2 regions of the Paenibacillus sp. NPDC056579 genome follow, and region 2 is predicted to be linked to the other one. Evidence: riboswitches for the same ligand, from Rfam matches in the RefSeq annotation. Region 2 holds a riboswitch; the other holds the start of a gene.

Region 1 (12,339 bases), on a different contig from region 2:
AATCAGGCCTTTGTCCGGCTTGCGTTGGATGAACTGGTCGTCCTCGATCCCGAGCGACCGCTGCTTCTCCTTTACCGCTTCCTTGGACGCCGTAAGAATGACTACGTTTAATGGGGCAAAATCGTTCGCGGCCAGCTCCTGCAGCTCGTACCAGCCGCATCGCTCCTGAGGCCCGTCCAAATGCTCCGCAACGAAGGCGCGGTATTCGGTCATACCGAACGACAGCAAATAATCGGCAATCGCCCGCGGACTATTCATCTCATCGGTCAGCAGCGCCACTTTCACTTTCCCGTCGATCCGCTGCGCTAATCCTTTCATGCTGCGTCCGTGAACGCTTGTAATATAGGCATCCTGCCAGCTCTGGCCCATCCGGGCAAAAGCCAGCTGCACCGAGCTCATATTCGGGTAAATTTCTACGTCCAGCCTGGAGGACAAATAGCCTCCGATCCCATAAAACAGCGGATCCCCGGAAGCGAGAACTACGACCTTGCGCCCCAGCTCCGCCTCCGTCTGCAACCGGGCCGCGAGCTCTGACAATCCGCCTTTGATCGCTATCGTCTCTCCGGGGTAATCCGGAAACCATTGGAGCTGTCTTTCACCCCCGACCAGCACGTCGCTCTCCGTTATCCATTTCGCATATTGCGGAAGCAAGCTCTGACGGCCGTTATCGCCGATTCCAATGACCTTCGGCCTGTCCATCCGCTTTTGCGTTTGTGTCAGCTGCTGATTCACTTTGTTCTCCCCCCGTTACCGTTCAGCGTACAAATCGTGCTGCTACCGGAACTAAATTCGCCCTACTCCCGACCGATTCGCGCGCTGCCCAGTAAATTTCCCTTCATCGAAATGATGACGGTCTCGATATCCATGCCGCCCTGGACTTCCTTCCATCCGGCATCGCAGCAGTAGGCGCTCAGACGCTCGAAAAATCCGCCGTAGCCCCATTCCGCCATCCAATCGCCGACCAGCGCCGCCGTATTGGCATCCAGTATGGCTGCAGCCTGCTCCTGTGTCGCACCGGCCTCCTCCGCCACTCGCGACAGAAAGCCGAAATCCACCGGAGCGCTTTTGGAATGCACCATCATGACGCCTTGAGCCACTTTGGAAAACTTTCCCATCATCCCTATTAAGGTTACTCTTGTGACCCCTTGCTTCTTGCACTGCGTCAATGCAAAGCCGATGAAATCTCCCATCTCGACAAAAGCTTCCTCCGGCAGCTCCGGGTACATGTCTATTCCGTATTTCTCCGTCCGGCCGCCGGTCGACAACACAATATGCTTGCAGCCGCATTGGACGGCAACCCGGATCGCTTGCGCGACGCTCGCCTTATAGGCGGCAGTGGAAAAGGGCACCACCGTGCCCCTAGTGCCCAAAATAGATATGCCGCCGACAATGCCGAGCCGTCCGTTCAGCGTCTTCTTCGCTATTTCCTCTCCGTCCGGCACGGAAATAACGACTTTGACCCCGCGCTGAATCTCGTACTGATTCAACACGGAATCGACCGCTTCCCGGATCATTTTGCGCGGAACCGGGTTGATCGCCGCCTCGCCCACCGGAACCGGGAGGCCGGGCTTGGTTACCCTGCCGACGCCGACGCCGCCGTCGAGCTCGATCCCGGGCTCCGTCCGCCACGACACCTCGGCGATAATTCTCGCCCCGTGGGTCGCGTCCGGATCGTCGCCTCCGTCCTTGATCGTCTCCGCCTCCGCCCGCTCCGCCGTAAAATCACACCGTACGATCGCGAACGTGACGACTTCGCCGATCGGCAGCTTGATCGTTGCCTCCATCTGCGCTTCCTGCATAATCAGCGCCGTGAGCGCCGCCTTGGCCGTTGCGGTTGCACAGGATCCCGTCGTGTAGCCGTGCCTTAGCGGCTTGTCTTCCTTACCGCTGCTCTTGTCCATCGCCATGGTCCGGTCTCCTTACCCGAGACGCTCCGCCATAAGCGATAACGCGTTCACCGAAGCTACCGCCACAGGACTGCCGCCTTTGCGCCCGATGTTCGTAATGAACGGGATATCGAGCTTCGCCAGCTCCTCTTTAGACTCTGCCGCCGACACGAAGCCTACCGGAACGCCGATCACCAGACCCGGCTTCGCTTCGCCCTCCTTCACAAGGCGGATCAGCTCCAACAGTGCCGTCGGTGCGTTGCCGATCGCGAAAATACCGCCGTCCGCTTCACGGATCGCCTTGCGGATCGAGATGATCGCGCGCGTCGTATTCAAGCGCTTCGCCTCTTCCATTACGTCAGGGTCGGAGATGTACACTCTCACGTCGCCGCCGAACTTGGCGATCCGCGGTTTGCTGATCCCGACCTGCACCATTTGCACGTCGGCTACGATCGTTTTGCCGGCGCGAATCGCTTCGATTCCTGCTCTGATTGCGTCCTTATGGAACAGCATGCTGCGTCCCAATTCAAAATCCGCCGATGCGTGAATAACCCTCTGCACGACCGAATACTGCTCTTCGGTAAAAGGATGCTCTCCTAGCTCCTCAGTGATCATACGAAAGCTTTGTTCCTCAATCTCTTGCGGCTGAACCGTCAGCGGTTTGAAATCCGTTTTGAAATCCATTGTTTACGCCTCCTGCAAAAGTTCGTTTAATTTGCCGATTACGCCTGCAAAATCACCGAAATACGTTCCATATTCAATGCTCGGCCTGCCGATGACTATCGTCTCGATTCCCATCTCCAGCGCCGATTCCAGCTTCTCGTCCACCGCTCCGACCTTGCCGCTTTCCTTCGTGATCATCAGCGTGACATGGTAATGCTGATATAAAGCCTTGTTCAGCTCCTTGGAAAAAGGACCCTGCATCGCCACGATATGCTTCTGCTCCAGACCTAGCTCCTCGCACTTCTCCATGTTGTCCTTGCGGGGCAGCATCCGCGCCACCAAGGTCGTATCCGCGAGCCCCAACAGCTTGCGGGCAAAAATATGAAGCGTCTTGCTGCCCGTAGTCAGCATGATCACTCCTTTGCGCTCGGCGGCAATATCCGCCGCCTGCTCGTAGTCATCCGCAAAGGTAACGAGCGGATGCGTCTCGATGGCGATCCGGTCCCGCTCGAAGCGGATATACGGCACTTCCGCCTCCTGAGCGGCCGCAATCGCATTCTTAGACGCTTCCTCCGCAAATGGATGCGTGGCGTCCACAATCGTTCGAATGCCTCGCTCGCGAACCAACTCAACCAGCTCGTCTGCGGTCAGACGCCCGGTCAATACGGGCAGACCCGCCTCGTCCATCGATTTGGCGGCGCTGTCCGTTACTACCGTCGTCAGGAGAGGATATCCCGCCTGACGTATGTGCAGCGCCAGCTCGCGCGCGTCGCTCGTTCCAGCCATTAAGAGAATCATAGTCGTTCCTCCCCCGATTAAGATGACGTCGCTGCTTTATCGTCCGTAGGCACCGCCACGCGCTCATGCTTATGATCGTCATGGCCATGATCGTGGTGCCCGTGGTCATGATCATGTCCGTGATGATGATCATGGTCATGGTGGTGGTGATCATGATCATGATGGTGATTGTGGTCATGGTCGTGATCATCATGTCCATGATGATGATCGTGATCATGGTGATGATGGTCGTGGTCGTGATGGTGGTGATCATGTCCATGATGGTGGTCGTGGTCATGGTGGTGGTGATGGTCGATATGCTCCATCGCAGCCAACCGGTATTGGCACATATCGCAGTTCATTTTCGTTTCGCCCTGCACGGCCTCCAGCGCTCGTTCGCGCAGGATGTGGCGCAAATTCGGATGAAACCCGAAATAATCGGCCAGCACAAATTGATGCTCAGGATATTTTTCCTTGAATTGCTCGAGCATTTGCTCCATCCGTTTGATCAGTACGCCCGTAAACAGGAAATAGGGCAATATTACGACTCTGCGCGCGCCCAGCTTCAAGCACCGCTCGATTCCCTCATCCACAAGCGGGGCGGTAACGCCGATAAAGGCCGTCTCGACCCACTTCACCTTCATCTTTTCCCAGAATAGACGCGAAATCTTGAACAAATCGCTGTTCGCGTCGGCATCGCTGCTGCCCCGTCCGACGACAAGGACGGCGGTATGCTCGAGTTCCGGCTCCAGCTCAGTACCTGTCGTCGGCTCCAGTCCGTTGGCTGCTCCGGCCGTTTCCAGCCTAGAGGCGAGAATGTCCAGCACCTGCTCGTGAACTCCGATCGGTCTGCCGTATTTGAAACGAACCGAAGGATATTTCTCCTTGGCCTCGTCAATGGCGGCCGGAATATGAATTTTGGCATGTCCTGCGGAAAATAACGTAATAGGAACAACAGCAACCTCCGTCGCCCCTTTCCTCACACAGCTTTCGATGCCCTGCGCAATGGTAGGCGATTCGAATTCGAGAAAACAGGTCTCCACCAACGGCTGCTCCAGCTCGGCCGCAATCGTACGGACAAACTCGCGGACCTCCTCGTTGCCCTCTGCATCCTTACTGCCGTGGCCTACAAACAATACTGCATTCATCTATATAACCTCCCATGAACAATCGCTTTTCTTTAATCACCGCAAACCGCATTTTCTATTGTAAAAGCAGGCATATCCTGATGCCTGTAGCCTTCGATTTCCTTCACCCGTTTGAAAAACTTATGGAACCTCTCGTTCGGATGTCCATTGGTTATGTAACGCGCCACAATGTTCTCTATAGTTTCAATAAGCCGTTCAGGCTCGATCCCTTCGGCTACCGGCTGGCCCGAATGGGCGTTGCGCCCAATCGTTTTACCGCCCAGGAACAAGTCGAACTTCTCCTTGCGATACACGATGCCGATATCCTCCTGAACGGCTCCGTAGCATGCCATGCCGCAGCCGTTCAAGCCGATCCGCAGCTCCTTCGGCACCTTCATGCCGCCAAGCCGCTTGTTCAGCTCCTCGGCGTATGGAATGGCGTCGCCCTTTTCACCGTTGCAAAAATCGCAAGCCTTCACCTGCGCCACATCGCCAATCGGCGACAAAAGAAAGCCCTCCTGCCGGAGCTTCGAAGTAATTTCGTCCGGATTGTCCGTAGGAACGCGAACAATCATTTGATGATGAGGCGTATATTCCATCGTCCCGTTGTCGCCTACGACATCGGCCAAGGCCAGCATCTGCCGTGCCGTAAATTTCTTCTCGGCTACGCCGGGACTAACCGCCAGCTCAAAGATCGACTGCTGGCGGAACAGCACCCCGGCCGGCGGCGCGCTATAGCTGTCCGCCGTCTCTACGCCACGGCTGCGGTCCGACAGCCGCAGCGCCTCCATCGCCAGCGACAGCGGGCTCGCCGCTCCGCCTCGCTCTGCCTCTCGCACCGCGCTTGTCGCTATCACCGCTCCGCCTCGCTCTGCTTCACGCACCGCGCTCGGCGCTATCGCCGCTCCCCCTCGCTCTGCCTCACGCACCGCGCTCGCCGCTATCACCGCTCCGCCTCGCTCTGCTTCACGCACCGCGCTCGCCGCAATCGCCGCTCCGCCTCGCTCTGCCTCGCGCACCGCGCTCGCCGCTGCCGCCGCTCCACCATGGTCTGCTTCACGCACTGCGCTCGGCGCGAAACCGTCCGGCTCCTCTTCGTCCCAATCGTCCTCATCGTCGCCGGCTTCCCACTGGCGCAGCGCCCAAGGCTCTGCCGCCTCCTGCAGCCGCTGGTGAGGCTTAAGCGGCTGTACCTCCGCTCCCAGCGTATATTTGCGCTGGTACCCGCGCGGAGTAATCATCAAGCCGTCGTAGACCGTCGTCGATGCATTTCCGATAATGACCGTCGTCAGCATGCCGATATCGTGGTCAAGCATATCGCGCAGGTTCGTCAGAACCACATGCTGCCTGTCGCGATAAGCGCTCTTCACGATACCGACCGGCGTCTCGGCCGAACGGTACTTCAATAGAATCCGCTGCGTCTCGACGATTTGCCTTGTCCTTCTGCCGCTTCGCGGATTGTACAGGGCGATGACGAAATCCGCCTGCGCCGCCGCCTCGACCCGTCTCGCTATTAGCTCCCAAGGGGTCAGATGGTCGCTTAAGCTGATCGTGCACGCATCGTGCATTACCGGAGCTCCCAGCAGCGATGCCGAAGAGTTGATCGCCGAAATGCCCGGGATAATCTCGACTTCGACGCCGCCTTCCCGCCGCCAGCCCTTCTCCATGAGCACTTCATACACTAGACCGGCCATCCCGTACACGCCGGCATCCCCGCTGGAGATGACGGCGACCTTTTTCCCCGCTTCCGCCTGTCTTACGGCTTCCTGCGCTCTGCTGACCTCCTCCGTCATCCCGGTCCGTACAATCTCCTGATCGGTCAACAGTCCACGGATCAAATCCACGTAAGTGTTATAGCCGATAATAACCTCACTTTCCTCGATCGCTTCGCGCGCGCGTTTCGTTATATGCTCGAAGCTTCCCGGCCCGAAGCCGATGATCAGCAGTTTTCCCGCCATGCTGCACACGTCCTTCCCTATATATTACGGATATATATCCCGTTGCCTTCCCTCTAGCTTCGCTTCCAATCGCTCCGTCCGTCGTCCTTCATACGTTTTTGGAGCAACAAAAAAAGCATCCCCAACAGAATGTGTTAGAAATGCTTTGACAGCCCGGACCTACAATGAAATTAAATGGCACAACAGTGCCATCTCCAAGAACAGGTAAGCCGATCTCTAACACCTCCCTAAATCCGCGTAGGTTAACAGTGTTGTTCGAATAGGCAGGTCTCCTGACTTAGAGCAAAAGCGCCGATCCCCTTCCCGGAACGTATGTTCCAGTGGTATAGCTATCGGCTGCCTGGCCAAAATTGGCGCTCCTTACAGTGGCGGGTCCGTGCCGGTATTGCACCGGTCTTCCCTTTTAAGCAGATAAAGTTCCCCTTATCCGCACCTCATTCGTATCCGTATTTGATTGTCCAGAGCAATCATATCACCCTGAACAAAGATTTGTCTATAACGGTCCGGCAACCATCAATCCCCTGTACTGCTTTCCTTCGACTTTTGGGTCGAAGTTCTTAATTTTTGCCGCAACCCTAGCAAAGAACAGCTTTTCTCACGAACAGTATACCAACCAATAGGTACTTACAAACCGAACCAGCGAAGGTGGAAATTACATATGAAATACGGGCATAGAATTGCTAAACTGCGCAACGACCAACGCTTGACGCAGGAAGATCTCGCCGGCAAGGTAGGCATCACCCGATCCGCACTTTCCCATTACGAGAACAACCGCAGGGAGCCGGATTACGAAACCATTCAGAAGTTCGCCGATTTTTTTCAAGTGACCATCGACTTTTTAATGGGCCGAAGCGACGACAGCAGCCATCCCATAGATAACGATGTACAAGAATTTATCAGTCACCTGGAATTATCGGATGAAGCTCTTATGGAGAGGTTTGTCCTTACCATTGACGGCAGGGAGCTGACGCCGGAGGAATCCCGAAGATTTATTGCATTCATCCGGTATGAGCGTACTTCCAAATAAAAGCGCTTTTTTAGAATCGATACTTTACTTCGAATACTCCATTTTTCCAAGCTCCCATTGAAACATCGGAAACAGTGAAGGCTGCTCCTCTTTATAGGCCTCTTCGACCGGTGAAATAGCAGCTTGCTGAAGGGAGCTCCATGCAGCGAATTTTTCTCTGGGAATTTGGAGCTGATCCAGGATTAAGTCAATTTCGATGCACTTCTTTTGCTCTACCATCGTAAACCCACTCTCCATCTCGTCTCATAAGCGTTCATATCTCAATATTATATAGGAACTTCTCAAAAAATAATGTCACATGCTGGGGGGCGTTCCGCTTAAAGCGCCAATCATTTTGTCGAAACCGTGATTATAAACAAATCTTTATTTATGCAAAAAGCCTTGTCCATCCAAGACAAGGCTTTGATTATGTATAGGCGCTTATCAAAAGGCCGTTCAGTTGTTACGAGGTTACCGTTTTCAACCGCCGAGCCGCCTTTTTTACTCCCATTCTTCGGATCAGGGCGCTTGCCGTCACCATATCGGGCACGACCTCCTGCACGCCGTTCAGCTTATCCATGAACCGGTTATAAATAAAGTCGCCAAGCACCTGGGCCAATCCTTCCTTGAGCTGAATCTGCGGCTTCCATCCCAGCTCTTTCTCAGCCTTTTGTATGGTAACGCATACGTTGGTACTGTCAGCGGGCCGGGCTTGAGCAAATAGGGGCTTTAATTTCTGATTGACAAGCTCATTCATCAGTTCGAACAGCTCCACAATCTGGGTCGATCGTCCCGTACCTATATTATACGTTTCGCCGTCCCCCCTGCTGATCGCCCGGACATTGGCTTCCGCCACATCGGTTACGTATACGAAATCCCGGCTCTGCAGCCCTTTGCCGTAAATGACCGGCCTTTCCCCGTTCACGTACGTTTCCATAAACGCCGAGATGACGCCTCCGCAGCCGAAACGCTTTTGGCGGTAGCCGTAAACGTTCGCATAACGCAATATGGTATAGTTGAGGCCATATAATGCGCCGTACATCCGAATATATTCTTCAGGAGCGAGCTTGGACATTCCTATTCCCGACATCGGAACGCAGGCGGCTGTTTCGTCCGCAGGTACAAGCTCCGTGTTTCCGTATATTTCAGCAGAAGAACCGTAAACCAGCTTCTTGATATTGAATTCCTTGCAGAGGTCAAGCAAATAGATCAGTCCGCGAAGATTAGGGCTAAGCCCCCTGACCATCATCGTTTCATCGAAATCGGTTTTCTCAGCCAAGTGAATACAGTAGTCCGGCTTCTCCAGTTCAAAAATATCCCGCAGCTCCTTGCTCGCCACGTCCACTCTATACAGCTTGCAGCTTTTATCCAGGTACTGCTCTTTGCCCGTACTGAAATTGTCGACTACGATAACTTCCAGTCCCGCTTTCTTCGCGTACTCGACGGTGTGGGACCCAATGAAGCCGGCCCCGCCAGTGACTAGTACTTTCATCCTTATCCCCCCTGCTTGCTTATTGTCTCCAAAAGCATTTTTTGGCCAAGCTCCACTTCAGTCCTATATGTAATCAGATACGATAGTCGAATTGTGATACATTTCGTATCAATAATAATCAAAAAAAGGCTCTAGGTCAAGTAGCCCTACAAAAACGCCGAATAAGCGAGGACTCGGTTCGGGCATTCCGCCTCCAAGCCTACGCTGTTTGTTCTTCCAGGTTCTGTTTCTATTAAATCAGGTTACTTAGGACGATAGGGAAAAGGAAGCCGTACTGCTGCGGAAGAAGTGCCTGCATACAAATCGGGCGGCAGCCAGGATGCTGCAAGCTGAAGCCCTGAGCCGAGCGAGCGCACCCATGGATGCGTTCAGCCGTCCCGCGTGAAACGTTTTGCAACAAGCACGAAATAAGACGGGGAGATTCTATATCAAGAGAAGCTCGACACCAGCTTCTGACTGGAGGATGCGCTTGCATTTTCGCTAGGCGGTTGTTGGGAAGGAAGACCGAATTGAGAAAGGCTCTGCTCGTTAATGTTCAGCTGCTTCAAAATTTTGTGTATATCCAATTGAATAGGTGACTTGTTCAGGTTGTTGGTGTTCATTGCTAGCTCTCCTTCTATCTCCGAATGGAATATTCTCTCTATAAACATTTGTTTTGCCTTCTTAAACCACTTTATGATACACTATGTATCTTGTCAAAGGTGGATTCTGTCGAAAACAATAAAGAAATGTTTACTTTAATAAATCTTTGGTAATGGTGCGTAAAGCCCTTTCACAATGCTAAGATGGTTAGTAGCGCAATTCATAAGAATAGAGCCTTTTTTACACTAAAAAAGGAGGAGAAGTTATGATCTACGCCGCTTCCCTGCTTGTCCTGCTGTGCCTAGGCTACGCCGTCTTCATCCTTCCTACCCGGTGGCTGAAAATCGAGAGAGTGCAGCATCGCATCGGATTACAGGTGAACATATTGCAAATAAGCGATCTCCATATCGAGCGGCTGCGCATCTCGCCCTCGCGGTTATCCGCGCTGATCGAGAAGGAGAAGCCGGATTATATTTTCATAACGGGTGACTTTACAAAGCAGCAGGAGAGCTTGCCGAAGCTGGACGCTTATCTGAGAATGCTGTCACGGCACCGCATCCCGACCTTCGCCGTTCTGGGAAACCACGATTACCAGCAGCGAAAAGTGATCCGGCTGATCAAGCTGCTGCAATATTACGGAATTACGCTGCTGCGCAATGAATCCGTGCAGCTCCCGGGCTTTCATCTTATCGGCATCGACGATTACTGCAGCGGCAAAAGCAATCTGTCCAAAGCGTTCGAGGGCACCCGTCCTGCAGAGCCGCGCATTATTATTACGCATGACCCTAACGTGGTGCTGGCGATACAAGAGGGATACGACTACTTAATGGCCGGACATTTGCACGGCAAGCAATTCGCCATTCCTTTCTTTTACCGGTTCCGGTATATGGGCAAGCTGCCCGCCATGGGAATTTACCGGGGCCTTCATACGACCGATAACGGCACCTTTTACATTTCCAAGGGCATTGGCCAAACCGGCATCAATATGCGGTTTCTTGTGCGAAGCGAGGTTACGATGCATTACTTGTAAAATGCAGTGGGCCATACCGGGGAACTGATACTAAATGTATCACTCCCCCGGCTTCAAAACTAAGCAGGAGGTCATGCTTCATTCGGACTATTTTGGCGACAGACGGTATTGGCAAATTATTTATCGGAAGATTTAGCGGATATGTTTGCGGAGCGGAGGGCGGCGTCGCCATGGCTTGCGTAGTTATTTTGATCGAGCTTTAATTGTACTATGATTTTTTGAATGTCCAGTTGAATTTTTCCTTGATCCGGATTGTTAATGATCATGAACAGCACTCCTCTTTTTACCATCTTCATCCGTACATCGGTTGGATCCATTCTCTTAAATCAACAGTATTTACGCCCAAGATGTTTGAAAATAATGGGAAGGGGTACAATGGTCATAGACATAGGAAGAAGAATAGCTTTCTATGGCTTTCGTCATTAAGGGGTAGCTAGATTCCATCCTTTGGTTGATTCTTGAGAACAACACCGCACGCTCATGCGCCCCCAAATCATGCTCGATACTGTACTGATACGGAGCCGTTTGGCCGGTTCTTTGCAGATCACTCCCCGTACATAAAATATGAATACCATCCATCAGCAGCTCGAATGTATACGTAATTCGCGGATCGGCCGGCAGCTTCAACGAGCTCATAAACTGAATCTTTCGCGACTGCAAGTCCGTTATTTGCACAAGCGCATACTTGGTTCGTACCGGCTTGTCTCCTATCCGGCTAATAGAAATCCTGCATTCCATAGAAGCTAATAGCCGGCGCAAATGAAATTGCCGGTTTGCATTTTCTTTTTCGTTCACATGGCATCTTCCCAACCTACGTTTTTTTGGGTAAAATAAACTTACGATACATTTTGTAATGAGAAATCGTTTATTATAAACCTGCGATCAAGTCTTATGGCATTGCCTTCAGGTCGCTTCCATCAACGTTCTATTGAAGAATCGCGATTCATTCAAGGTTAACCGCCATTTTGCAGCCAATTTAGATTCGGTAACCGTTCTTACAACCACAATTTGTCATTTAACCTATCATTAAAATACGATACAAATTGTATCAATGTCAATAGGATATAGGGTCCTTTCACAAACTTGCTACTCCTTGGCAGGCTTTGAAAAAATATTAATTAAGCTCGTAATTACTGGAGGTAAATGAATTATGAAATACGGGGAGCGGATTGCAGCACTTCGAGAAAAACATTCCCTGACACAGGAAGGGCTTTCTAACAAACTCGGTATTACCCGCGCGTCGCTGTCGCATTATGAGAATAATCGAAGAGAACCGGACTACGAGACGATCGTAAGTATCGCCAATTTATTTAACGTCTCTATCGATTATCTTATCGGCAGAACGGACGATCCTGAAAGCGTACTGGATGAAGACGTACGGGAATTCGTCGATTCTCTGGAGCTATCCAATGAGAAAATTATGGAAAAATTTACATTGACCGTGGACGGAATGAAGCTTACACCGGAGGAAGCCAAGCGCTTCATCGCTTTCGTTCGGGCGGAACGCTCCATCAATAATAACGGCTGACGCTGCAGCACCCTTGTCCTTCGTTCATGCTTGCTCTTTCAGGCATGTATCATAAGAACGCAGCAAAAAAAAGAAGATCGGCTGGACTGCCTCAAGCAGTCACAGCGATCTTCTTTTTTTTATTTTATTTGCCGGTGAAATCGACCTGCGGAGCGCCGTAGGTTTCAAACCAGCCTTTGATCGTATCATAGTCTTTGGAGAAGGCCAGGCTGACCAGCAGCATAATACGGGCGTGCTGAGGATTCAAGTTATCCCCTGCGATGATGCCTTTGGAGCTGGAGTAAATGCTG
Region 2 (12,339 bases):
AGGAAGTAATTAGATATACGCAACAACGATTTGGTAAATAAATCCGGTTACTAAATTACATAGACTTGGAGTTTGACCGCCTCTTAGCTTTCGCTAAGAGGCACTTTTTTGTAACAGGATGGTTTACTTTTATTGGAATAAGCAGCAGTAAAGCACACAAAATAATACCAAAATTATGGAAAGGGGGAGTAAGTGACATGGAGCTAAGCATTCCAGCGGATGTGAACGAAAATGTTAAGGTCAACTACGATACGTTACGACATATTTTTCATAATTGTGCTGATATCGTATTTAGATCGTTAAAACTTACGGATCAAATTGAGATTCTATTCGTTTATATAGAAGAGCTGACAGACTCGAATAAATTGGAACAGATTATTTCGACTTGTATGATTAGCCGTGATTTTGATCGACTGACACAATCCTTGATTGGCGTCATTACGGCAGTCTGGGTTATTGCGACGTTCGGAACCAATATCGGATCCACCTTAATCTTTCCGTAATTTAGTATGGTCCGATTTATAAATTATTTAGGATTTATTCAAAACATGGATGTCTGGATTATGTTCATTTGGATATTTAGCGTATTCGTAAAGCTAGCCATTTACTTGTTCATCAACCATAGACAGGCTATAGAAGAAGCAGCGGTAATCAAACCTATACAGGATGCTAAACCTGTGCCTTTATTGCATGGGTTTTTCCTTTTAGCTGATTATGTTAAACTCGATACATAAAATCCAGCTGCCAAAGAGGTGATTCCTATAACCACACACAACACCACCAACAGATTAGCCAACGAAAAGTCTCCCTACCTGCTCCAGCACGCCTACAACCCGGTCGATTGGTTCCCTTGGTCCGAAGAGGCATTTGACATAGCCAAACGCGATAACAAGCCTATCTTCCTATCTATCGGCTACTCCACCTGCCATTGGTGTCACGTCATGGAAAGAGAGTCCTTCGAGGACGAAGAAGTAGCCGGGCTGCTGAATCGGGACTACATATCGATCAAGGTCGACCGGGAGGAACGGCCGGATGTCGACCACATTTACATGACTGTATGTCAAGCTCTGACCGGACAAGGGGGATGGCCGCTTACGATCGTCATGACTCCGGACAAAAAACCGTTTTTTGCCGGGACGTATTTTCCGAAGCACAAACGATATGGCCGTCATGGCTTAATGGATTTGTTGACACAGCTTGGCAGCTTGTGGAGAAACAATCCGGACAAGGTGCTCGAGACTGGCGAGCAGATCGTACAGGAAGTGGAAAAAAGCATGCTGGCCAATCTCAATGGGTCTATCTCCGCCGAGACGCTGGATCAAGCATTTGAGATTTATGAGCAAAGGTTCGATCCGGAATACGGCGGATTCGGGAACAAGCCCAAATTTCCGACCTCGCACAATCTCTCCTTCCTGATGCGGTATTATCAAAGGTCGGGAAACGAGAAGGCACTGCAGATGGTGGAGAAAACATTGGATTCCATGCATCGCGGCGGCATGTATGATCATGTCGGATACGGCTTCTCCCGATACTCGGTGGATGAGAAGTGGCTTGTGCCGCATTTCGAGAAAATGCTGTACGATAATGCGCTGCTCGCGTGGACTTACATCGAAGCTTACCAATTGACCGGCAAAAAGAAATATGCCGAAGTGGCGGAGCAGATTTTCGCTTATGTGCTGCAGGATATGACCGATTCGGATGGGGGCTTTTATTCGGCGGAGGATGCCGATTCCGAAGGCGAGGAAGGCAAGTTTTATGTCTGGTCCCCGAAGGAAATCGTTGAAGCTTTGGGGGATGAGGACGGGGAATGGTACTGCGATTTATTCGATATTACCGATACTGGCAATTTTGAAGGACGCGGCATCCCTAACTTGATCCATCAGGATTTGGAGACGGCGGCGAGCCGCAAAGGATTAGCGCTCCACGAGCTAAAGGAGCGTGTCGAGCGCTGCAGGCAGCAGCTGTTCGCTGCACGAGAGAAACGGATTCATCCAGGCAAGGATGATAAAATATTGACCTCATGGAACGGTCTGATGATTATGGCATTGGCGAAAGCATCCAAGGCTCTGGGCAACGAATCGTATTTGCAGGCTGCCGCCAAAGCGGCCCAATTTATTACGATCAACTTGCGAAGAGAAGACGGACGCTTGCTAGCCCGTTATCGCGATGGAGAAGCGGCGTATCCAGGTTATGTGGATGACTATGCTTTTCTGGTATGGGGGCTGATCGAGCTGTACGAAGCGGCCTTCGACATCCGTTATTTGAAGCTGGCTGTTGAACTGAACGCCCAGATGATCGACCTGTTTTGGGATGAGGAGCGGGGAGGGCTGTATTTCTACGGGAATGACGGCGAGCAGCTTATCTCCAGAAATAAGGAAATTTATGACGGTGCATTGCCTTCAGGCAACTCGGTTGCCGCTATGAACTTATTGAAGCTGTCCAAGCTGACATACGATGCCAAGCTGTCGCGGATTGCCGATACGCAGCTGGAGGCGTTCGCAGGCTCTATTGAGCGCTATCCGGCAGGCCACTCGATGTTTCTGATCGCCTTGGATTTTGCCTACGGCCCGACAAGCGAAATCGTTATAGCTGGCCGCAAAGGGTCGGATGAGATTGCCGAAATGCTCGAGGAAGTGAGAAGCGGTTTTCGCCCCAACGCTATTACCGTATTCGTGCCCGATGGTGCCGAAGGCGAAGAAGTCGGGCGGCTGATTCCGCTGGTTCAGGATAAAAGAGCCATAGGCGGACGGGCAACGGCATATGTGTGTAGAGATTTCGCCTGCCAATCGCCTACGACGGATTTAGAGGAGCTTATAGAGCTGCTCCAGCCGGAACAGGATTGATCGGAATTTTTTCGGATAAAGAAGGAATTTGAGTCTCAGCGACGAATATGGATTATTCGGCTTCAATACAACTACATACGAAAACGTCAGGTGCCTTTGTGAAGACAAAGGGTAACAGGGAATCGGGTGCAAATCCCGAGCGGTCCCGCCACTGTATACGGGGAGTTTCTTTCAATACGTCACTCGAGCTGCCACGCAATTTGGGGAAGGCGAAAGAATACATCGATCCGTGAGCCAGGAGACCTACCTGATGTGATGCACCATATTGCCTTCGAGGAAAGGAGAGGTGTACGAACGATGAAGCGACAACGCCTTTTTTGTTTGTCGTCTATTGACACGTACCCATGACCAATCCGACACGGATTGGTTTTTTTGTTTGAACAAAGGTAGGAGGGGTATAAAAATGAAACGCAAGAAAACATGGGTGAGCACGTTGCTCCTGGTCGCAGGCTTTGTGCTGTATTTGTCGGTCAATGAACCGCAATCCGCTTACGCAATGCACATTATGGAAGGGTTTCTTCCTTTAGGGTGGGCGATTTTTTGGTGGGTATTATTTATTCCATTTTTTATTACGGGGCTTCGCTCGCTGATTCGCATTACGAAAGAAACTCCGGAGCTTAAGATGATGCTCGGATTGGCCGGTGCCTTCACGTTCGTGCTGTCCGCTCTGAAGCTGCCTTCGGTAACGGGAAGCAGCTCGCATCCGACCGGTACCGGTCTTGGAGCGGTCATGTTCGGCCCGCTGCCTATGAGTGTGCTGGGGTCCATAGTACTGCTGTTTCAAGCGCTGCTCTTGGCTCACGGCGGTTTGACGACGCTCGGCGCCAACGCTTTTTCCATGGCGGTTGCGGGACCGATGGTAGGTTACGCCGTGTACCGTTGGATGATGGGGGCGACCGGAAAGCAGAAGCTATCCATCTTTATGGCGGCGGCGATGGCTGACCTCTCCACGTATGTTATGACATCCGTTCAATTGTCGTTGGCGTTTCCGGCGGAACAAGGCGGTATAGCGGCTTCGTTTATCAAGTTTGGCGGTATATTTGCTATTACTCAAATTCCGCTTGCTATCAGTGAAGGACTGCTGACCGTTCTGATCTGGAACTGGCTCCAGTCTTACAATTCCAATGAATTGTCCGTATTGCAGCGCAAAATGAAAGGGGCACGCGAACAATGACAACAACGACTAAAAATATATTGCTGCTGACGGGCGTCATCTTGCTCGCCGCCATTCCTCTATTGTTCGTCAACGGCGAATTCGGAGGAGCGGACGGAGCTGCGGAGGAAATGATCAAGGAACTGCATCCTGCTTACGAGCCGTGGTTCTCGTCGCTGCTCGAGCCGCCTCCGGAGACGGAGAGCATGCTGTTCGCGCTGCAAGCCGCATTGGGGGCAGGCTTTATCGGATACACGATAGGCTTATTCAAGGGAAGGGCCTCCAAGTCGAAGTCCCAATGATGAAGACCATCGATCGTTTATCTTATGGCAATAAGCTGCGGGCCGTTTCTCCCATGTGGAAGTGCGGCTTCGCAGCTCTTCTTCTGCTTATTGCTTATGTGGCGCATCCGTGGATTCAGCTGCTTATTTTCCTGTGGATGCTGATTTGGCTTATTGGCTATGCGGCCATTCCCGCCAAGCAGGTGGCTTTGATGCTGGGCGCTTCTTGCCTGTTTTTCATCGGAAGCTTGCCGGCTTTGATAATAGAAGTACGGAACATGGATTTCGGTCATGAAATGGCTCACGGTATCGTATTATTTTCGTTATCCCACTGGACAATCTATATGAATTTGACGAGCCTGATGAGTGCGGGGCAGCTGCTGATCCGCATTATGGCCTGCGTGTCAGCAAGCTTTTTCGTCATTCTTACGACGCCGATGTCCGAGCTATTCCAGGTCATGAAGGTACTAAGAGTGCCGACTCTGGTCCTGGAAATCATGATGATTACCTACCGGTTCCTATTCTTGCTGTCCGATACGGCTCATGATATGTATACAGCGCAGCAATCGCGGGGCGGCCAGTCCGGCTTCGCAGGCAAAATCCGTGATACCGCGACGCTTATAGCCCGGCTGTTTGTCAAAACAATGCAAAGGTACCAAGGACTCACGAATGGTTTGATTTCGAGAGGCTTTACAGACGAGCTCCGGCTGCCTCCTTATGTAAAAAAGGCTGTTCCTGAGCGGTACAAGGTGGAAGCCTGTATGGGAGTAGCAGTATTAGTCATATTGGAGTGCTGGATTCGATGGGGGTGAAGGGGAAACGATGAAGCGAGAATCCATACAACTTGAATCGATGTTACCTGCGATACAATCGCAAGATGTGGTTTACAGCTATCCGGGAACGAGTGTGCATGCGCTTCGGCAGCTGAATATAGCCATACCAACGGGGAAGAAAACCGCGATCTGCGGGCATAACGGATCGGGAAAATCGACGCTCTTCCTGCAAGCTATCGGCATTCATCGTCCGGATGAAGGAACGATGCTCCGGCGGGGCGAACCTTTGTCCTATGACCGCCATTCGTTAAAAACGTTGCGGCAGCAGGTAGGACTCGTATTCCAGGATCCGGAGCAGCAGCTGATCCTTACTACGCCGCGTGAAGATATCTCTTACGGCTTGCGCAATGCCGGAGTGCCCGAGCAGCAATTGCAGGAACGAACCGCACAGATGCTCATGACGATGGGGCTGGAGGAGCTGGCCGATACTCCTATTCATCATCTGAGTCTCGGGCAGAAGAAACGGGTGGCGCTCGCAGGGGTACTGGTGCTAGAACCAGAGGTCGTGCTGCTTGACGAGCCGACAGCTTACTTGGACCGGCGCTCGGAGCAGCAGCTCATTCGGGAGCTGGATCGAATCCACGGGCAAGGGATCACGGTTGTTATGGCTACGCATGATATGAACTTGGCCTATGCATGGGCGGATTGGATCCTTGTTATGGATCGGGGGCAGTGTGTGAAGGAAGGCACACCCTATGAAGTATTCAACGATGAGGGACAGCTTCAAGCAATGGGCCTGGAAATGCCGATCGTTCTTGATATATGGAATTCATTGCCGGAGAGGCTTCGTAGGGACTGTACGCCTCCAAGAGACGTAAACGCTCTGAAGCAGTGGCTGCAAGAGACCGATGAACTGGCGATACATCATCATGGAGTGTAGGGAAGCAAATAGAAAAATCCCCGTTTAACCTAGCAGGTTGTACGGGGATTTTGCGGTTTCTTAGCTTATTTTTCCTGAATCATCATCTTCCATAAATCGGCTGAATCGTAGCCTAATCTCCAAGCGGCCACGCCAGCCAAATTGTACTTCTTGGCTATATCAAGACGCGCCTTCACCGTGCTCTCATCCTCGAGCCAGAAAATATAGTTGTACCCGTCCTGACTGTATTCCACACGGTATTGATTGAAGTTGGCGTCCCATGTCTTGGTTGCGTTCTTACTCGCAATTAGCGCAGGCAAATCCTTCATCAGGAGCGCCCGGTTGCTCACGAGATTGCCGGAGCCGTCTATCTGCCATTCGCGGACATAGAACGGAATGCCGATGATCAATTTGTCTCGCGAAATGCCGTAGGAGAGGAACTCCTTCACACCTTCCTCAACCCATTGCAATCCCGCTACGGAACCGGCTTCCGTGCTTCCTTTCCAATGCTGATCGTAGGTCATTGTAATAATGTAGTCGACGATATTGCCGAGCTTTTCATGGTCATAGGCGGTTTGCGCATTCCATTTGACGCTGCCTCGCGGCAGATCGATGGAGATCAGCAGCCCTTTGTCGTGCGCTGCTTTCGTCAAATTCGTAATAAATGCAGTATAGGCTGCACGGTCTTTGCCGGCCAAGCTCTCGAAGTCCATGTTCAACCCGTCGACGCCGAGCGCAGCGCCTTTTGCAACGAGTGCTTCAATGAATTTGGTCTGTGCTTCGGCGTTCGACAGAAAGGCGGAGGTCAATGCCGCATCGAACTGATTGTTTACCAGCGGCTGTACCGAATAGCCTTGCTGCTTCAGCCAAGCTACCGTATCCTTATTCGAAGTATCCGTCAAAGCGCCGCTCGCATCCGCCAAAGTAAAATACGTAGGCGATACGACATCCAGACCTGCTGTATTGTTCACCTGTGAGCGGATCGTATCGTTGCTAGAGCTTCCGTTCCAGCCCCAAAATTGCAGCTTGCTGAAATTGTCCCACAGAATGCTGTTCCCGCCCAAAGGACGAATCGATGCGTTACTGTAGCCCATTGCATAATTCAGGGCATTCGGGATGGTAGAGAAGTCGGAGATCCAGCTGTCGTTCTGATACACCTGATAATAAGGATAATTAGTCCATAGGGATAACGATTTGCCGCCGTTCGGGCTCTCGTTATAAATAGCTGTATGATCGAACTGCTTGGCATAAGCGATCGCTTCATCCACATGAAGGAAGGAGTCCAAAGGCTTGTTGTATTGATAGACCCGGTAAGACTTCACGTTCGAGAAGACGACCTCATTGCTTTTCTCGGTGCTTTTGACCGTAGAATTGCCCCATTTGAGAGATTCGTTGACAGCATCCTCAAGGTAAGCGAATGACCAGCTGTCGCTCGTAAACGTTCCTTGGTACACCTGATACGTGTTGTTCCGGGAAGCCCTCAGCTCGGCCTTGGTCCCTGCCGGAATGTTATCCCACACCCATTGATGGGTGTTAAGATCGATGATGTGGGCGTTGCCCCATTTGGCCGCTTCAGCCTTGGCTTCATTTAGAGTAGCGAAATCCCAAGAAGGAAGCGTTGCGTCACCTTGGTATACTCGATAATTCGGATAATTGTCCCATACCCAGCCGTCTGACTGAAGATCCCGAATGCTGGCATGGCCCCACCGGCTTGCTTCGCGGATAGCTTGATCCAGCGTTGCGAATTCCCATGCGGAGCTGCTGTAGCCGTTCTGGAATACCTTATACCGTGGATAATTGTTCCACAGCCATTTGCGCGTGGCGATTTCCTCGACATGACTGCTAGCAAACTGTTTGGCGTAATTTTCCGCCGATTTGTAATCCGACGTTTCCAGCAAAATATGATTATCTTGATAGACGCGGTATTTGGACGTTTTGTCCGCGGCCAGAGCCGAACCGCCGGAAGAGAGGAGCAGCGTCATGATGGATACTATCATTACGGTTTTGCGATTCAACATGCATCAGCCTCTTTCTACTAAATCTATCCTATTAAACGCAAAAAAAACAATATAGTTGCGAAGGAAAATAGTAGAAAATAGACTTAAGCTTTTAAAAGAACAAGAGAATGTACGATATCAGGGTGATTTCATAGGAAAAACCCCCTGGAGTGCGGATTTTTCCGACTTCAGGGGGCTTTACTTTATTAGGCGATATCCGCAACGATTTCATCTTCCAGCTTCAGGTGGATCTGGTCGCGGAACACCCGGATATTCATTTGTGTCAGCAAATATCGCTCGATGGCTTCCAGCATATTCGCTGCGATGATGATCTGGCTGCGGCCTTCGGCATGAACCTCTGCGGAGAAGCCGTAGTCTTCGTCCCACATCAGCTCCACTTCGACTTGACTCGGATGAAGCTGCTTGCGTTCGCCCATGTGCAGGCAAATCGCGTTAATAATGTCCTGCTCGGTTAATCTCATCTCTTAATTCCCTCTGTATCTTCATTAGAATCGTTTCGGCTCTTCCTTGAACTTGCGCTTCTCTCTGAAATAGTGAACGAGTCTGATGACCAGGACTACTACGGCAAAGATCGCCATCATGTTAATCAGGAAGCCCAGGATGTTGCCGAGCATGCCCAAGTTGCCGAACAAGCCGCCGAACAGCATACCTGCGATACCGCCGATCAGCAAGCCCTTCATCAAACCGCCGCTAAAAAATCCCGGCTTCGTTGCCGTAGTCGGATTCGTTGCGCCAGGCGTCTTGGTCGCTGCAGCAGGATCCGCTTTATTGACACCGCTGTTAGGAGTCTGAGTGGTATTGCTGCTAGGATTGAAGCTTTTCTTCGACGACTTGTAGCCTTTCGCATCAGCAACGCCGGCACCGGTGGCACTGAAAGAGAAGGCGATGACAAAAGCCATCATGATGATAGATAATCGTTTCAACATTGTCTTGACCCTCCAAGTCATAATAAAATATAGCGATGCTAAAAGTTACTACGAATAACTTAGACAAAGGTTTCAGTTTTTATCCCTTCTTGATACAATAGATACAAAGAAAATTGAAAATCAAATTATGTATCTAATAGAGGCGGTTACTTTCATGTCAGCATACCCTCAGGCTTATATTGATTATTTGGTTTATTTTCACGCGGAGCGGGATTATTTCGAATGCCACGAGGTGATGGAGGAATATTGGAAGGAGCATCCCGGCGATCCTCTGGCTTCGAATTATGTAGGATTGATCCAGATCGCGGTTGCGCTGTATCACCATCGGAGAAATAATCTTACGGGCGCCAAGAAGATGCTGGCGAGCTCCTTGAACAATTTGACCGACACCGGTATGAACTCTCTCGGTATTCATTCGGAAGAGCTGCGCACCAGGATCGCGGCTCGTTTGGAGCAGCTGTCGCAGCCTGACAGCGTATACGAGGACATGAACCTGCCATTGTCCGATCCGCGATTGGCAGCGGCCTGCATGGCTGAATGCGCCCAAAAAGGCAAGACATGGCTGGGCTCGATCGATACGAGCGACACGTTTCTGATTCATAAGCACCGGCTGCGAGACCGCAGCTCGGTATTGCACGAGCGGGAGCAGAGCCGGCTCCGCAAAGCTGAGCAGCGGGGGATGGAGCCATGACAAGCGCTGCGAAGCTGGGGAAAGTGGTCGTCGTCGACGATGAGCCGAACATTGTGGAAGTGATCCGGCTGTATCTCGAGCATGCGGGATACGAGCCTTTTATCGTATACAGAGGCAACGAAGTGATGGACATGATCCGGAACGAAGCTCCGGACCTTGTGCTGCTCGACGTGATGCTGCCCGATTGCTCCGGATTTGAGTTATGCAGCGCCATTCGCAGCGAGAGCGGGCCGATATCTCAGACTCCGATCATCTTTCTGACAGCGAAAGGCGAGTCGATAGACAAGCTGCGCGCCTTCAATCTGGGCGTAGACGATTATATCGTCAAGCCGTTCGATCCTAACGAGCTAATAGCGAGGATCAAAGCCGTTCTGCGCCGAACGAGCCAGCAGCAGAACCTGCCCGCCGCCGCGGCTGCAGTGAAGACGGTCAAGAGCATTCTCCGCATCGGCTCCCTTATGATCGACCCTGAGCAATACAGAGTTGCAATTCAAGGCGAACGGATCGATCTGACGCCGAAAGAGGTGGAGCTGCTGCATTTTTTGGCTTCCAATCCTGGACGGGTGTACTCCCGGGAGGACCTGCTCGGCTATGTGTGGAACTTTGACTTTAGCGGTGGAACCCGAACGGTGGACGCACACGTGAAAAATTTGCGGAAAAAGCTGGGAGCCAATACCGAATGGGCGATCCAGACGTTATGGGGCATTGGGTATTTCTTCGAGGTATCCCGGCATGCTTAAGCGGTGGTACACCAGCTTTTATTTGAAGATCTTTTTATCCTTCTTGGCGACATGTATTTTGTTTTTCCTCGGACTCGCCTTGTTTTGGAACAACTATTTTACAGATCTATTTTATAAGGATAAAAAAGAGCTGCTCTCCTCCCGTCTGGTCGAGGTAGCCAAGCTGCTGCCGTCCGTTCAGGAAGGAACCATATCGACAAGAGAACTGCGTTTCGGGATCCGTATCATAGCAAGAGGCATTAACGGGCAAATTTGGCTTATTGATGCCAAAGGCAACGTGCTGAACGGCTCCTCCGAGCGGGAAGGCACCGTGATTCCGAACGCGATGGACGAGCTGTTCATCGACGGTCTCAAGGGGCAGACAGGCTTCGTTGTCGGCGAATACAAGTTTGAGGACAGGCCGCGAGAAGGTCTGCTCACGTACTATGCCCCCGCCCAAATGAACGGGCAGCCGATCGTTATTTTCTTGAACGTGCCTGTACTTGAAGTGAGTCAAGCGTTGGCCGCCGTTCGATGGAATATTATCGTCCCGTTACTGTTCTCGCTCCTTGCGGTCGCCATTATTCTATTCATTCTGTCCCGAAAGCTCGCAGGGCCTCTGCAGCAAATGAGCAGGGCGGCGCTGGAAGTGGCCGGAGGGGATTTCACGACACGGGTGCCGGTGAAATCGGAGGATGAGGTCGGAGAGCTGGCCAAAAGCTTCAATTTTATGATTGACCAATTGGTGCAGTGGGAGGATGCGCGCCAGGACTTTTTGGCTAACGTCTCTCACGAGCTCCGCTCGCCGTTGACGACGCTGCGAGGCTTCATAATTGCAATGAACGACAAGGTCATTCCCGAGGACAAGTATGAGCATTATTTGAAAATATGCGATTATGAAGTGCAGCGGCTGCAGCGTCTTGTGAATGATCTGCTTGATCTGGCCCGTATCCAGAACGGCGCCGACGCATTCAAGTTCGATCCCGTGCCGCTCAAGGAGCTGCTCGAGCAAGTGCTGGCGTTAATGAAATCGCCAATTCATGAAAAAGGTCTGGCGCTGCTGGAGAAGCTGCCGGATGACGATGAAACAATCGCCGCCGACCTGGATACGGACCGGTTCATCCAAATCATGCAAAATTTAATCTATAACGCCATCCAGTTCACGCCGTCCGGAGGGACAATCACTATAGGACTTCACCAAGACGGTGACCAGGCTGTAATCTCCGTTAGCGACACGGGGATTGGCATGGAGCAGGAACAGCTGCAGCGGATATGGGACCGCTTTTACAAGGTGGAGCATTCGCGGAATCATACTGCCGGCGGGACGGGGCTTGGACTTACCATCGTGAAGCATCTGGTTAGCGGGATGAAAGGCACGATATCGGTAACAAGCCAGCCCGGCAAAGGAACTCAGTTTGTACTCACGTTTCCTCTCCGATTGCCTGAGGAATGATTTTACACTTTTTTTACAAAAGACTCATCAATGGTTCAAAGTTTAGAAGTATTCTGTCACTATACGAATAGAGACGGAGTGCTTCTTCTCTTTTTCGGGAAGCGGCTTATGACGCAGGGGAGGTTGGCTTGTGAGACGCGGATTGCCGATAGCATGTGGTACTATTACAATCGCATCAAGTCTTTTGCTTGGCGGGTGCAATACGGTGAAGACCGTTCCTCCACAGCCTGTGCCACCGGCGGCAGCGCCAGCGCCAGCGGAAGATGAAATCCAGAGGGAGACGGAGCGGGATATGGTGATCCTGTTTCAAGGCCTGATACAGCTGGACAAGCAGCAGGCTCTCGTCATAACCAAGACGCAGGCGGAAGCTATGCTGCCTGTTGTAAAGCGCAATAGCAGCAAAGGTGAGCTGACTGCGGGGGACCAGCAGCGAATCATTGCCATGCTGACCACGGAGCAAAAGAAGTTCGTCATCGAGTATCGAGATCGTATACTAACCCGGATGCGTGTTATGATGGAGAAGAAGGAGCCGGAAGGTCTTACCGCTGAGGAGCGGGAGAGGA

The links. A riboswitch is a leader RNA that binds a small molecule or an ion and turns the genes downstream of it on or off. The one in region 2 is predicted to bind cobalamin.
Region 1: another riboswitch for cobalamin. It lies ahead of cobJ (precorrin-3B C(17)-methyltransferase); the one in region 2 lies ahead of ACFQ88_RS01180 (energy-coupling factor ABC transporter permease).

What each region holds. Positions count from the first base shown of each region.
Region 1 is NZ_JBHTVD010000005.1:424,830-437,168, reverse strand. It holds gene cbiE (precorrin-6y C5,15-methyltransferase (decarboxylating) subunit CbiE) at 1-699, opposite strand, end outside; gene ACFQ88_RS21645 (cobalt-precorrin-5B (C(1))-methyltransferase) at 795-1,901, opposite strand; gene ACFQ88_RS21640 (precorrin-8X methylmutase) at 1,920-2,570, opposite strand; gene cobK (precorrin-6A reductase) at 2,574-3,347, opposite strand; gene ACFQ88_RS21630 (sirohydrochlorin chelatase) at 3,365-4,474, opposite strand; gene cobJ (precorrin-3B C(17)-methyltransferase) at 4,507-6,411, opposite strand; cobalamin riboswitch at 6,658-6,863, opposite strand; gene ACFQ88_RS21620 (helix-turn-helix domain-containing protein) at 7,070-7,438, shown strand; gene ACFQ88_RS21615 (hypothetical protein) at 7,463-7,657, opposite strand; gene ACFQ88_RS21610 (NAD-dependent epimerase/dehydratase family protein) at 7,881-8,909, opposite strand; gene ACFQ88_RS21605 (hypothetical protein) at 9,338-9,511, opposite strand; gene ACFQ88_RS21600 (metallophosphoesterase) at 9,757-10,521, shown strand; gene ACFQ88_RS21595 (hypothetical protein) at 10,638-10,787, opposite strand; gene ACFQ88_RS21590 (hypothetical protein) at 10,858-11,316, opposite strand; gene ACFQ88_RS21585 (helix-turn-helix domain-containing protein) at 11,672-12,049, shown strand; gene ACFQ88_RS21580 (asparaginase) at 12,174-12,339, opposite strand, start outside.
Region 2 is NZ_JBHTVD010000001.1:223,522-235,860, forward strand. It holds gene ACFQ88_RS01170 (hypothetical protein) at 198-503, shown strand; gene ACFQ88_RS01175 (thioredoxin domain-containing protein) at 762-2,843, shown strand; cobalamin riboswitch at 2,915-3,108, shown strand; gene ACFQ88_RS01180 (energy-coupling factor ABC transporter permease) at 3,247-4,017, shown strand; gene ACFQ88_RS01185 (energy-coupling factor ABC transporter substrate-binding protein) at 4,014-4,298, shown strand; gene cbiQ (cobalt ECF transporter T component CbiQ) at 4,298-5,089, shown strand; gene ACFQ88_RS01195 (energy-coupling factor ABC transporter ATP-binding protein) at 5,100-5,990, shown strand; gene ACFQ88_RS01200 (glycosyl hydrolase family 18 protein) at 6,056-7,987, opposite strand; gene ACFQ88_RS01205 (YxcD family protein) at 8,173-8,448, opposite strand; gene ACFQ88_RS01210 (hypothetical protein) at 8,473-8,913, opposite strand; gene ACFQ88_RS01215 (DUF309 domain-containing protein) at 9,068-9,604, shown strand; gene ACFQ88_RS01220 (response regulator transcription factor) at 9,601-10,344, shown strand; gene ACFQ88_RS01225 (sensor histidine kinase) at 10,337-11,776, shown strand; gene ACFQ88_RS01230 (hypothetical protein) at 11,907-12,339, shown strand, end outside.